DNA from 4 places in the Clostridium sp. Marseille-QA1073 genome. Region 3 is predicted to be linked to each of the others. Evidence: riboswitches for the same ligand, from Rfam matches in the RefSeq annotation. Region 3 holds a riboswitch; each other region holds the start of a gene.
The links. A riboswitch is a leader RNA that binds a small molecule or an ion and turns the genes downstream of it on or off. The one in region 3 is predicted to bind cobalamin.
Positions count from the first base shown of each region.

Region 1: another riboswitch for cobalamin. It lies ahead of ACY1IQ_RS17400 (cobyric acid synthase); the one in region 3 lies ahead of ACY1IQ_RS12500 (ABC transporter substrate-binding protein).
Region 2: another riboswitch for cobalamin. It lies ahead of ACY1IQ_RS06090 (DUF4430 domain-containing protein); the one in region 3 lies ahead of ACY1IQ_RS12500 (ABC transporter substrate-binding protein).
Region 4: another riboswitch for cobalamin. It lies ahead of hemA (glutamyl-tRNA reductase); the one in region 3 lies ahead of ACY1IQ_RS12500 (ABC transporter substrate-binding protein).

Region 1 covers NZ_JBSVQM010000024.1:19,323-22,542, forward strand. Annotated here, with positions in the region: gene ACY1IQ_RS17400 (cobyric acid synthase) at 1-1,188, opposite strand, end outside; cobalamin riboswitch at 1,306-1,481, opposite strand; gene ACY1IQ_RS17405 (hypothetical protein) at 1,808-1,972, opposite strand; gene ACY1IQ_RS17410 (HAD family hydrolase) at 2,868-3,220, shown strand, end outside.
Region 2 covers NZ_JBSVQM010000005.1:85,123-88,342, reverse strand. Annotated here, with positions in the region: gene ACY1IQ_RS06095 (exodeoxyribonuclease III) at 1-388, opposite strand, end outside; cobalamin riboswitch at 670-851, shown strand; gene ACY1IQ_RS06090 (DUF4430 domain-containing protein) at 1,146-1,547, shown strand; gene ACY1IQ_RS06085 (hypothetical protein) at 1,553-2,062, shown strand; gene ACY1IQ_RS06080 (sensor histidine kinase) at 2,207-3,220, opposite strand, start outside.
Region 3 covers NZ_JBSVQM010000012.1:131,356-134,575, reverse strand. Annotated here, with positions in the region: gene ACY1IQ_RS12505 (FecCD family ABC transporter permease) at 1-858, opposite strand, end outside; gene ACY1IQ_RS12500 (ABC transporter substrate-binding protein) at 876-1,883, opposite strand; cobalamin riboswitch at 2,160-2,343, opposite strand; gene ACY1IQ_RS12495 (histidine phosphatase family protein) at 2,648-3,202, shown strand.
Region 4 covers NZ_JBSVQM010000018.1:308-3,527, forward strand. Annotated here, with positions in the region: partial or broken gene ACY1IQ_RS14945 (metallophosphoesterase) at 1-489, opposite strand, end outside; cobalamin riboswitch at 1,163-1,335, shown strand; gene hemA (glutamyl-tRNA reductase) at 1,483-2,703, shown strand; gene hemL (glutamate-1-semialdehyde 2,1-aminomutase) at 2,719-3,220, shown strand, end outside.

The DNA of each region.
Region 1 (3,220 bases), on a different contig from region 3:
CATATGAATTTCATAACCATATACAGATAATTTATCTCTATCAGTGTTGAAGACTTTATTATCAATTAAATCTGCTTCTACTCTAGTAGTTACCTTTTTCTGCTCAAAAACTGTCTCTATGTCTAACAGTCCTAATCCTTCTATTTCTGATAGATCTGTTTCTACACCATATGGATCTGTGATTTTCTTACCTAGCATTTGATATCCACCACAAATTCCTATTATTTCTCCATTTTTACTATATTCTTTAATCTTATCAAAAAGTCCAGAAGTTTTAAGTGCATTTAAATCTTCAATGGTATTTTTACTTCCTGGTATAATTAATAAATCAGGATTTATAAATTCTTCTACAGAAGTTATAAATCTTACTGAAACATCTTCTTCATTTTTAAGTGCATCTACATCAGTAAAATTTGAGATTCTAGGAAGCTTGATAACAGCTATATCAATTTTATTTGTTATCTTTTTATTTAATTCTACAGCTCCATCCTCATCTTCTAGAGCTAATGTAAAATGTGGTACAACTCCTATACACTGTTTTTTAGATATATCTTCAAGCATGTCAATACCTGGCTTTAATATATCTACATCACCTCTAAATTTATTGATGATAGTTCCCTTTATTCTTTCTCTTTCTTCTTCTGTAAGAAGCATTAATGTTCCTACTAATGAAGCAAAAACTCCACCTTTATCAATATCTCCAACTAGGACTACAGGCGCGTCTACAAGTTCTGCCATCCCCATATTTACTATATCTCTATCTCGTAAATTTATTTCTGCTGGACTACCTGCACCTTCCATAACTATAATGTCAAATTGATTTTCTAACTCTTCAAATTGAGTTTTTAGCATATCTCTAAACTCTAATTTCATATTATGATATTCCATTGCTGTGCTATTTCCGTAAACCTCTCCGTTTACAATTATTTGACATTTCTTATCACTAGTTGGTTTTAATAGTATAGGATTCATGTATGCTTCTGGCTCTAATCCACAAGCATAAGCTTGTAATACTTGCGCACGTCCCATCTCTTTACCATCTAAAGTTATGTATGAATTTAATGACATATTTTGTGATTTATATGGACATACCTTATATCCATCTTGTTTAAAAATTCTACATAGTGCTGTAACTAATATACTCTTGCCTACGGAAGATGCTGTTCCTTGCACCATTATCTTTGCCATATTAAAACTCCCTTTCAAATAAAAAAATAATAGAGGCAAACTCTCTAAGTTCACCTCTATTTGTATAAATAATCTGCAGAATGTCCCCTCATACTAATAGAACTTTCCCTCCGAAAGCTTTTACTTAAGATTTAGGCAGGTCTCCTGGCTTTTGATTCATTCTCCCCTTAACCTTCCCCTTTAAAAGAGTGGTATATTTAAGGTTCGTCATCATTTACAGTAGCGGGGGCTGCTGTGGAATTTAACCACATTCCCTTTTCACTTATAAAAGCACCTAAATTCTTATTATTGAATTTTTATATTGCTTTAATTTGAATTTAAATCTATCACAAATAAAATTATAGATTTAAATTAATTCTATGTCAAGTTATGTAACTTTATGAACTACTACCACTTATTCCATTGAAGTGATAACTTCATGGTCAATATTCCTATTGGAACAAGTTTACCCATACTCAAAAGGTCATTCCAACCTCACTAATTACTAATTTCGGTAGATTTTTACTAATATTTATATCTCTATCGTGATGTACAACACAATTCGGACAAATTCATTTTCTAAGTGATAATTTTTTACTTCTAAATTTTTATGCCCACGCTCTGAACATAGCTGAACTTTTTAAATCAAATAAAATAAAGTATGAAATTTTATTCCATCAATTTCAGATTTGTAATTTGTCCATGGAAATAATTTAAGTGAAGCTATCACTATTGATGAATCAAGTATTTTAATATTTCCTAAATCTTTAATATTTTCCTTTGAAACTTTTGGAGTCAATCTCATTAATTTAGCTATAGTTAAATTGAAAATATCAACGAAAATTTGTGGATTTCTTTCGCTATCATTTCTAGATGTACCAGCATGAAAGACTACTTGAACGATTTCTTGTAACTTTTCGTCATTTTTATTGCAGCTTCCATATCTCTTAATGAATCTAAAGTCTTTATTTCAGAGAATATAAATAATTTAAGATGCTCCTTAGTGAAAATTTATCATTTTTTAAGATATGATCAGACTAAAAATAAGAAATTAAAGATTTCATATGAAAAATTTCTAAGTTGAAACAAAAAATTAATCACCAAAGTATAACAACTACCGTAATATTGAAATTCAGTGAATAATTCAGTTCCAATTGTAAACTTATTCACAGTGCTCCCAATTATATGACACCTAATGACCAAATAAAAATTGTATTAAAAAGTGATGACAATCCATATCACATTCCTACTAATTATTTTTTATAATGCTCCCACTACATAAGCTTGTGAATCTTAGTAGAGCATCTTTATTATTTAGCATTTCTTCAGCTTGACTTATAACAATTAAAAGAGAATGCTCATCTATCATTGTGATTTTAATCTCATCTAATTTAATCTGCTCATTTATATCAATTTTTTATTTCATAGTATCTCTTATAACTCTTGGATGCTCTTGTCTGATTCATGAGAAGATGCAACTCCTAGTGCATAGTTTATCTCCATATTTTTTCCATAAAATATAAAATTTTAACTTAAGAATAATAAAATTCAATTTTATATTGACATTTTTTGATGCTCGTTATATAAGTTAATTGTAAAGATTATGTTAAGCATTGTTAATAATTTTTAACAATACGTTTTATTTAGCATATTGAACTATTTCTATTAAAAATTAAAATCACAAATGAGGAGAGATAACTATGAATAATTTTAAAAGAAAAACTCTTGGCTTATCATTAGCATGCATTATGTCTTTTTCTTTAGTTGCATGTGGAAATTCTGCTAAAACAGAAGAAACTAAAAATGACACTAAAGTAGAACAAACTGATAACAAAAATGAAGTTAAACTTGAAAAGGGTAACTGGGCTCCTGAAAATTACGCTGCTTTAACAGATCTTATAGAGAAATACGGCAAAAACAGCAAAGATTATGATGAAAAGAAAAAACCTTACGCTGTATTTGACTGGGACAACACATCAATAATTAATGATGTTGAAGAAGCGTTACTTGCATATCAGTTAAAAAATCTTGAATTTAAAATGACCCCTGAAGA
Region 2 (3,220 bases), on a different contig from region 3:
ATATAGAATCATAAAATTCCATTTTATATTTAAGTCTTTCTTCAGATGATTGACCATTAGGAAAATAGATATTCATAAGAGTAAAGTCTTCATATTCAGCAATTAATATACGTCCTTCTATATCAAATTTTTCAATACCAATGCCATTTCTTATAGATTTTGGTTTTGTTTTAGTATAAATTGCAACTCCACTATAGCCTTTTTTTATTCCATGGGAAAAATATGAATAGTAGTCTTCAATATTAGTTATATTCTCATCTAAATTATTTTCTTGAAGCTTAGTTTCTTGAATACATAATATATCAGGTGATGACTCGGTTATCCAAGGAATAAAATCTTTTTTTAATATGGCTCTAAGGCCATTTACATTCCATGAGTAAATTTTCATTGTAAAACTCCCCTTATAAGTATTTGAGATAAATTTATAGAATATATCTCAATTTTAAATATTTAATAAGATAAAATATGAATAATAATTAACAAAAAATTTTGTTATAATAGTAATATTATAACATTGAATATTGTATATAATGATTAATTTAATCTTTTCTATCATTATATAATTTAATAGTCTATTAATAAAAGATAAATTATAATTCTTATCAATATAAAAATTTAATCTCTTTTATAAAGAGTAGACTTATTTAATAGATTTATTGAAAGTTAAATTTTCATATGATAGAATTTAATTAAGTTAATATGTGCTGTTTTATAAGGAATATGGTTTTAAGCCATAGCAGCCCCCGCTACTGTAATCGTGGACAAAGAGCAATAGTCACTGGAGTTTATCTGGGAAGACGCTCGGAGATTGAAACGAGAGCCAGGATACTTATTAAACAGTATATTCACAAGCTTTTCTTCGGAGGGAAGAGTTGGTTTAGTTTTACAGAAAGCTACTCTTTTTCTTTTACTTTTAAAGAAAGAGAGTTTTTTATTTTGTAATACATAGAATTTAAATATAGAAAGGAGCAATACACAAGTTGTTTCTATTTCAGAATAGAAACTATTACGGAATCAGCTAAGACATCTGAAAGAAAATATATAAGAATATTGAACAGTTATTTTTGAATATAGCTAAATAAAAATTAATTAGTCAGGGGCTTATATCAGTTTAATTTATATAGAAAATATAGGAGGATATAGTTATGAAGAATAACAATAAAAGAATTATAACAACTATTTTAATTTTACTTATTGCTGTTGTAGGGTATTTTGCTTATGGAAAATTTGCGAAAGTTGAAACCGTTAAAGGAAATAAAAATATAACAGTAATTGTTAAATCTGAAAAAGATAAATACGAAAAAGAACATAAACATTCAACAAATGCTGAATTTTTAGGAGAGGCATTAGACGAGATGAAGGTAATAGATGCAGAAAAATCACAATTTGGAAGATATGTAAATAAAGTAGATGGAATTTTAGCAGATAAGAATAAACAAGAGTGGTGGAAACTTACAATAAACGGAGTGGATGCGGCAGCAGGAATAGACGAAACTACGATAGCGGATGGAGATAGATTTGAGTTTATATTTACAACAGGCTGGTAAATAGTATGAATAAAACTAGAGAGTTAATTATAATAGTGCTATTATCTTCAATAATCACAGTGTCAAAAATGTTTTTAAGCTTTTTACCCAATATAGAACTTGTATCAATGTTTTTAATTGTTTATACACTTGTATTTAGGAAAAAAGCTATAATTATAGCACTATTATTTGTTCTTATAGAAGGATTAATCTACGGAATTGGATTATGGTGGTTTAGCTATGCTTTTGTTTGGCCATTATTAGTTATATTAACATTATTATTTACAAGGATAAATAAAGAAAACTTTTTACTTTGGTCTATATTTTCAGGAGTTTTCGGCTTAATCTTTGGTATGCTTTTTGCCCTTCCTTATATAATATTAAATGACCTTAGTTTTGCTGTTGCTTATTGGATAAGAGGAATACCTTACGATATAATCCATATGGTAGGAAATTATCTAGCAATGATGCTATTAGGAGAACATATTTATAAGTTATTAATAAAACTAAATAACCAAGAGTGCAAAAGTTGTTAATTTTAATATTGTATTGTTTAAATTTAAGCATCATATTAAAAGAGTAAAAAAACCTTCTTGTAATTAAATGGACTTACTAAATATCATTTACAAGAAGGTTTTTTTATTTAATTATAAAGATAATTCATCAGTTAAAATGCTCTATTAATTATATATATCAGAAAATTCCATATATATCTTTTCTATAGAATTAAAATTTATTTGTTTATTTTCACTATAAATACAATTTTTATTTTGTAATATAGGAATTTCCACTATAAATTCACTTCCTACATTTTTTTCACTTATAACAGAGATTTCACCATTATGCATTTCTACTAGAGACTTCACAATGGAAAGGCCTATACCGCTACCTTCATGATTTCTGTTCATAAGAGGTTGTACTTGTCTAAACCTATTAAAGATTATCTTTTGTTTTTCTTTAGGGATTCCTATACCGTTATCCTTTACCGAAATGATTAAGTTACCATTATTTTCAGAGATGCTCAACTGAATTTTACCATGAGGCTTTGAAAACTTGGCAGCATTAGATAATAAATTTAAAATTACTTGTTCTATTTTTTCCGCATCACAACTCATTATCTTACTAGTAACTGTACTGTGATAGGTAAAGGTTAAATCTTTACTTTCTATATAACCTTTAATAGAATTACATATGTTTATTATTATACAAATTATGTCTTGATCATGCATATTTAAAGATAAAAACCCAGCGTCAATTTTTGTGGAATCGATGAGATTGTTAATCAATCTTAACAGCCTGTAGCAGTTTTGTTTCATTATATTAACATAATTATATAATTTTTCTTTACTTTTTAAATTATCTTCATTATCAAGATATACCTTAAAGAGTTGAATAGAACTAAATATAATATTAAGAGGTGTTCTAAGTTCATGAGACATATTTGATAAAAATTCTGTTTTAAGATTACTATACTCTAAGGCTTCTTTTAAAAGAATATTATTTTTACCGTATGTATCTTTACTATATATGTATATATCATCTTCATTTATTTCTGATATTTTGTATTTTGAGTTGTACCTTTTATTTTTTTTAAGTTTTTTACTTTTGTAATATAAATAAATTAAGTCACTAGGGCAAATATGTTCATATAAAGTTTCTAGTGCAGTTAACATAAGTTTTTTTTCATTACAACC
Region 3 (3,220 bases):
AGCAATAGTCCTTGAAATATGAGGAATTACAAGACCAACAAAGCCTATTATTCCACTTAAAGATACCATAATTCCAGTTAATAGTGTACTTGTTACTATTATTATTTTTTTCAAAAGCTTAATGTTAACACCTAAAGTTATAGCTGCATCTTCACCAAGTAAAATTGCATCTAATGTTTTATGAATTACTAAAGCTATTATAGAAGAAACTACTAAAACTAAAAAAGCTAAAAGTAAGTCACCCCATTTAGCACCAGCAAGTGACCCAGTCATCCAAAATATTACAGAGTAGAGCTTTCTAACATCTTTGGCTTTAAACATAACAAAATTTGTTATAGCTGAGAATACGGATGCTACTGCTACCCCTGTTAACACTAATCCAGAAGAAGAAAACTTTCCCTGTCTACTTGAAATAACAAAGACAATTATTGAAGAAAGTAATGCTCCAATAAAAGCACCTAAATGTACAGATAAGATAGGTAATGCTAGTGTACTACCTAGTAAAATAGTTATTACAGCTCCAGTTGAAGCACCAGAAGATATTCCAAGTATATAAGGGTCAGCTAGAACATTTTTTGTTAATGCTTGCATCAATACACCAGATAAAGATAGGCCAGCACCAACAATTGCAGCAAGAAGTACTCTAGGAAGTCTTAATTGCCATACTATATTTTCTACAGAGTTAGACCAAGTTTTTGGAAAAAACTCTTTATTTGATATATTATTAATTATTATTTTACATAATTCAGTACCACTTATATTTACAGATCCTACATTAATAGCAATTATTATAGAAACTATTAAAAATAGAATTAAGGATATGTATATAAAGGGAAAGGTAAGTTTATTTTTTTTCATGTCAATAACTCTCCGTGTTAATTCTTAAAAGCTTCTGGATGGAATTTTTCAGCCATAGTTTTTATTGCATTAGAGTTCCTTACACCTGCAACAACATCTGAAAGTCCTAAAACAAAAATATTATTATTTTTTATTGCATCTATATCTTTTAGAGCTGCATTATTTTTTAAAAAGTTTATTTTTTCTTCTACGTTATCAGCAGCATTGTATTGCATGATAATTATGTATTCAGGATTTCTATTTACAACTTCTTCCCAAGTTACATTAGCCCATGGTTTTTCACCATCTTTAAATATATTGACACCACCAGCAAGTCTAATTAAATCTGTAGGTAAACCATTACAAGATGTAAATGGCGAATCTTCTCCAGAGTCATAAATAAAAGCTCTAACTGGTTCATTATCTTTAGGAACAGCAGATGAAATATCTTCAATTTCTTTTTTCATTTTTGATATAACATTACTTGCATTTTCTTTTACATTAAATATATTTCCTAGATTAGTAAAATCTTCATAAACAGTTTCCATTGTTGCATTAGGACTTTCACATTTTGGAACATAAATTTTTATTCTATTTTCTTTGCAAAATTCAGCATTAAAATTGTTTTCAGTAAAAGTAGACATCCACCCGGTTATAAAATCTGGTTCTACGCCAAGTAAAGTTTCCTTTGAAGGCATTAAGTCAGCTAACTCATTTAATTTAGAATGGGCGTCTTTATATTCTGGCAATACTTCATTATCTTGAAAGGAATATCCAGCTATAGAGTTTTCTAAACCTAAGGCAAGAAGCATCTCTGTTGTAAAACCACTTAAACTTACAGCTTTTTTAGGAGTTTCAGAGAAAACTTCATCTGTCTTTCTAGAAGGTAAGTCATTATTAATTGTAACTTGAGTATAGGCTTTAGTATCAGAGATTGATTCTACAGAATTTGAAGCATTATCTTCACTTGTGTTACCACATCCTCCTAACATAGTTGCAGTTAAAGAAACTGCTAAAATCAATGAACAAATTTTTTGTTTTTTCATCTTAAAAATCCTCCTTTATTTTTGAAAATGTAGCATATTATTTTATATATTTAAACAAAATATTTTGTTTATTAACTTTATGAAAGTATCAATAGAAAATTACTAAAGTTAAATTTCTTATTAATTTTTAAAATAAAAAAAGCATCTTAAGAATTAAGATACTAAAAAATACAATGCTAAAAAATAAATCTATTTCTAATATTTAAACTATAAATAAAATAAGACAATACCATATAGTTAAATTAGCAAACTTAAAATACCTTATCCTAGTAAGTGATTTTAAAACCTATATTGGCAGGTCTCCTGACTCAGATTCATCATAAGTTTTTACCTTCCCACAAAAAAATTGCAGTGGCATAACAAAAATTTACTCCTCAATACAGTGGCTGGACCGTAAGGGATTTTCACCCTTTTCCCTTTTAAGAAATACTTATATTTCACCAAAATAGTTAATATATTTAATTTTAAATAAAAATTTACAATTACTTCATCAGGATTATAACACAAAATTTTACAAAAAGAATATTTCAGAAAATTTAAACTATTATAAAACATATAATTTATTTGCCACAAGAAAAAGATATAAGTTAAATATATTGTATTAAGAGAGTAACAGTAGTATAGCAATATAAAGAATAAATGTAAATATTTTGATATAATTACTCTAAGGTGATATAAAAATAAGAAAGGAGAAGCCACTAACATAAAGGCATATACAGAGGTGAAATTATCTATAAAAGGATATTTTTAGTGGCAAAGTAATAATGATAACAAATATTTATTTAGTTAGACATGCTCATTCTAGTTACAACACTGATGAGTTAAATAGACCATTATCTCATAAAGGAACTATAGACAGAAATAAAATTACAGAAACACTTGCAAAAGAAAATATAGATTTAGTAATTTCTAGTCCGTATAAAAGAGCAATAGAAACTGTAGAAGTTGTAGCAAATTTGATAAATAAAAGTATAATTATAGACGAGGGCTTTAAAGAAAGGAAATTATGTGAATATCCTGTGGATAATTTTGAAGAAGCTATAGTAGAACTGTGGACAAATCCAAGTTTTTGTTTTGAAGGTGGAGAAAGTAATATAGAAGCACAAGCAAGGGGCGTTAATTCCTTAAATAATGTATTAGATAATTATAGCGGAAAAAATATAGCTATTGGAACTCATGGTAATATTATGGTGCTTATTATGAATTATTATTGCAAAAAGTATGATTATGATTTTTGGAAGAAACTTAAAATGCCTGATGCTTATAAATTAATTTTTGAAGATAAAAAGCTCTTAGCTATAGAGGCAGTTAGTAAATAAGTTATTTACTGTAAATAT
Region 4 (3,220 bases), on a different contig from region 3:
ATCTTGTCCATAACTACTTAACGGATCTTCTATTCCTATAATTTCTATACTTTGATTATTTATCTTTATTAGCTCCTTATTATTTCTTAAAACCTTTACTCCTAAAGCTTCTAATTTATTTTGTAAATAATCTACATTACCGTATCTCCATTCGTGGTTTCCAGTTACATAATAAACTGGTGAAATCTTAACTAATTCTTTCATTAATTCTAAGCTAGGTATTTCATCATATCTTCTACTATCTATTAAATCACCTGTAAATGCTATAATATCCGGCTTCTCTTTTTTAATTTTATTTATAATATATTTTTGATTTTCACCAAAGCTCTTACAATGCAAATCAGATAAATGTATTATTTTAATTTTATTATTATTTTCCATTTTACTATGTTCAATTTCTATATAACTTTTAACAATCGAATTATTTTCCAAGTATAAGAAAATTAACATAAGTAAAGTAACTACCACTATCTTTTTTAAAGTTTTCATAATTATTTTCTCCTTAAAATTCTTTTATTAAAATTTATTCAACTATATATGAAAAATCCCTCTAAAATTACTCTATAGATAAACTACCTTAAAATTTAATGTATATCTCTATGACATTTTAATTCACAATTCACAATGCAAAATGCACAATTAAGGTGGAAATTATTTTTGATTAAAATAATTTCTTTAATGGATTTTTTAACTAGCAATACAATTGCTAGTGTTTTATTGTAGATGTGAACGGTGTTCGTCAGTTCTTTTTAATACGTCTTATAGTTTAATATTTATTCAATAATATATGGCGAACACTGTTCGTCGCTACAGTTAATCAATTCTAAATTTCTCAGTTACCACTGAGAAATATCCGAAATTGTGAATTGTGAACTGTGAATTTTGAATTTAGTAGTTTTAATTCCAATACCAATAAGTGTTAATTATTCTCAGAGATAGATTAAAATTAGGAGTAGTACATCTATAAAATATGCTAATTGAGAAAATAATAGTTTTACTAAATCTTTAAAGAAATTGGCTTAATCGCAAATTAAAAACTTTATTAGAAAAGTTATCTATAGCTTTATATACACCAATAATTTAAAGATAAAATTAAATAATTAGACTTTTTTAAAAATAAATTCTTTAAAATCTAATGTATTTATGATATACTAGACTCAACGAAATATGTTAAGTTTATGGTACTATTATTAGTATAATAGGGAAAGTGGTGAAAATCCACTACAGCCCCCGCTACTGTAACGAAGACGAATCTCGACCACTGAGCTTATGCTTGGGAAGGTGAGAGGAGATTGATGCGTAAGTCAGGAGACCTGCCATAAACAACTTGCTGTGCCTTCGGTGGGAAGGAAAGTGGCGTTGATACTTAAGTAACCTATTAGGATTTAGTATGTAAGCTCACTTATTGTGAGTTTTTTTATTTGCGTAATATTTGTGTAAATATACTAGGTAAAGGTACATAAGCTAGGAGATGATTAATGGATGATTCAACTAATAGGGCTAAATAGAGAAGTTGATATAGAAACAAGAAGTTGCTTTAGCATTGCTAGCAATGTATTAGAAGAAAGCTTATTAAAATTAAGAGGAATTTGCGATGAAGTAGTTATACTTTCTACCTGTAATAGAACAGAAGTTTATTTTACCTCTGAAAATGTAGATGAAAACATTATAAATAATATTTTTACAATATTAAATTGGGATATAGATAATAAAAAATATATATTCCACTCAACAAGTGAAGCTGCTATAAAACACTTAATGGAGTTATGTTGTGGCTTTCATTCTAAAATTCTAGGTGAAGATCAAATATTAGGTCAAGTTAAAGATGCTTATTTTGCTGCTGTTAAAGCAAATAGTTTAAAGGGCATTTTAGAAAGGCTTTTTACTAATGCTATAGCTTGCGGTAAGGAATTTAAAACTGCTACAACTCTATATAAAATTCCTGTTTCTGCATCTTCAATTGCTGTGAAAGAAGCTATAAAGAGAAATAAAAGAAATTATATGATTATAGGCTTTGGGGTAATGGGAAAACTTTGCTATAAAACATTAATAGGAAATGATAATAATTTCGATAATATATACATTGTAGGAAGAAATGTAGAAAAGATTAAAAAAGATGAATTATTAACCTATAATGATAAAGTAAAAATAATTTCTATGGAATGTAGAAATCAGTATTATGATTTAGTTGATACCATAATAAGCTGTACTTCATCACCTAAGGCTATTATAACCAAAGATGAAATTCCAAGTGATAAAGAATTATTAATATTTGATTTGGCAGTTCCTAAGGATGTTGAAAAAAATGTAGAACTACTTAAAAATGTCACAGTATATGATATAGATAAAGTTCATATAATTGATGAGGAAAATAAAAAATTAAGAAAAGTTATAATGGATAATCACCAATATATAATTGAAAAGTATATAGAAGAATATAATGAATGGAGAACTCTTAGGAGCTTATCTCCTCATATCATTAATATGATAAATAAAGGTAATTCCATTTATAAAAACAGGTTTAAAACCTATACTCAAAAAAAATACACAAAAGATAATGATAAATTAGTTGAAACTTTAATTAAAAGTACTAGTAATGCTTATGTAAATAGAGCTATTGAAGTTTTAAAAGAGGAAACTTTAAAAGGTAATGGAGATGAAACATTAAAATTAATACAAAAAATCTTTTGTGATATAAATTAAATAAGGAGGAAGAAAATGAATTCAGAAAGAAGTTTTAAAATTTTTGAAGAATCAAAAAAATACATACCAGGTGGAGTTAATAGTCCTGTTAGAGCTTTAAAAGATATGGGTATAACACCTCCTGTGATAAAAAAAGGTGATGGTGTATACATATTCGATGAAGATGGAAACAAGTATATTGATTTCATTGGTGCTTGGGGTCCTATGATACTAGGCCATAATGACACTGATGTTATTGATGCAATAAAAGAAACTTGTGAAGAATCTATAGCCTTTGGCGCACCAACAAACTTAGAATTACAACTTGCAAAACATCTATGTGAAACTTTAGATAATATAGATTTAATAAGAATGGTTAACTCTGGTACAGAAGCTACTATGAGTGCAGTAAAACTAGCAAGAGGATACACTAATAAAAATAAAATTATAAAATTTGCTGGATGTTATCATGGACATTTTGATGGATTTTTAGTAAGTGCTGGTTCAGGAGTAATGACAGAAGGTATTCCTGGTAGCG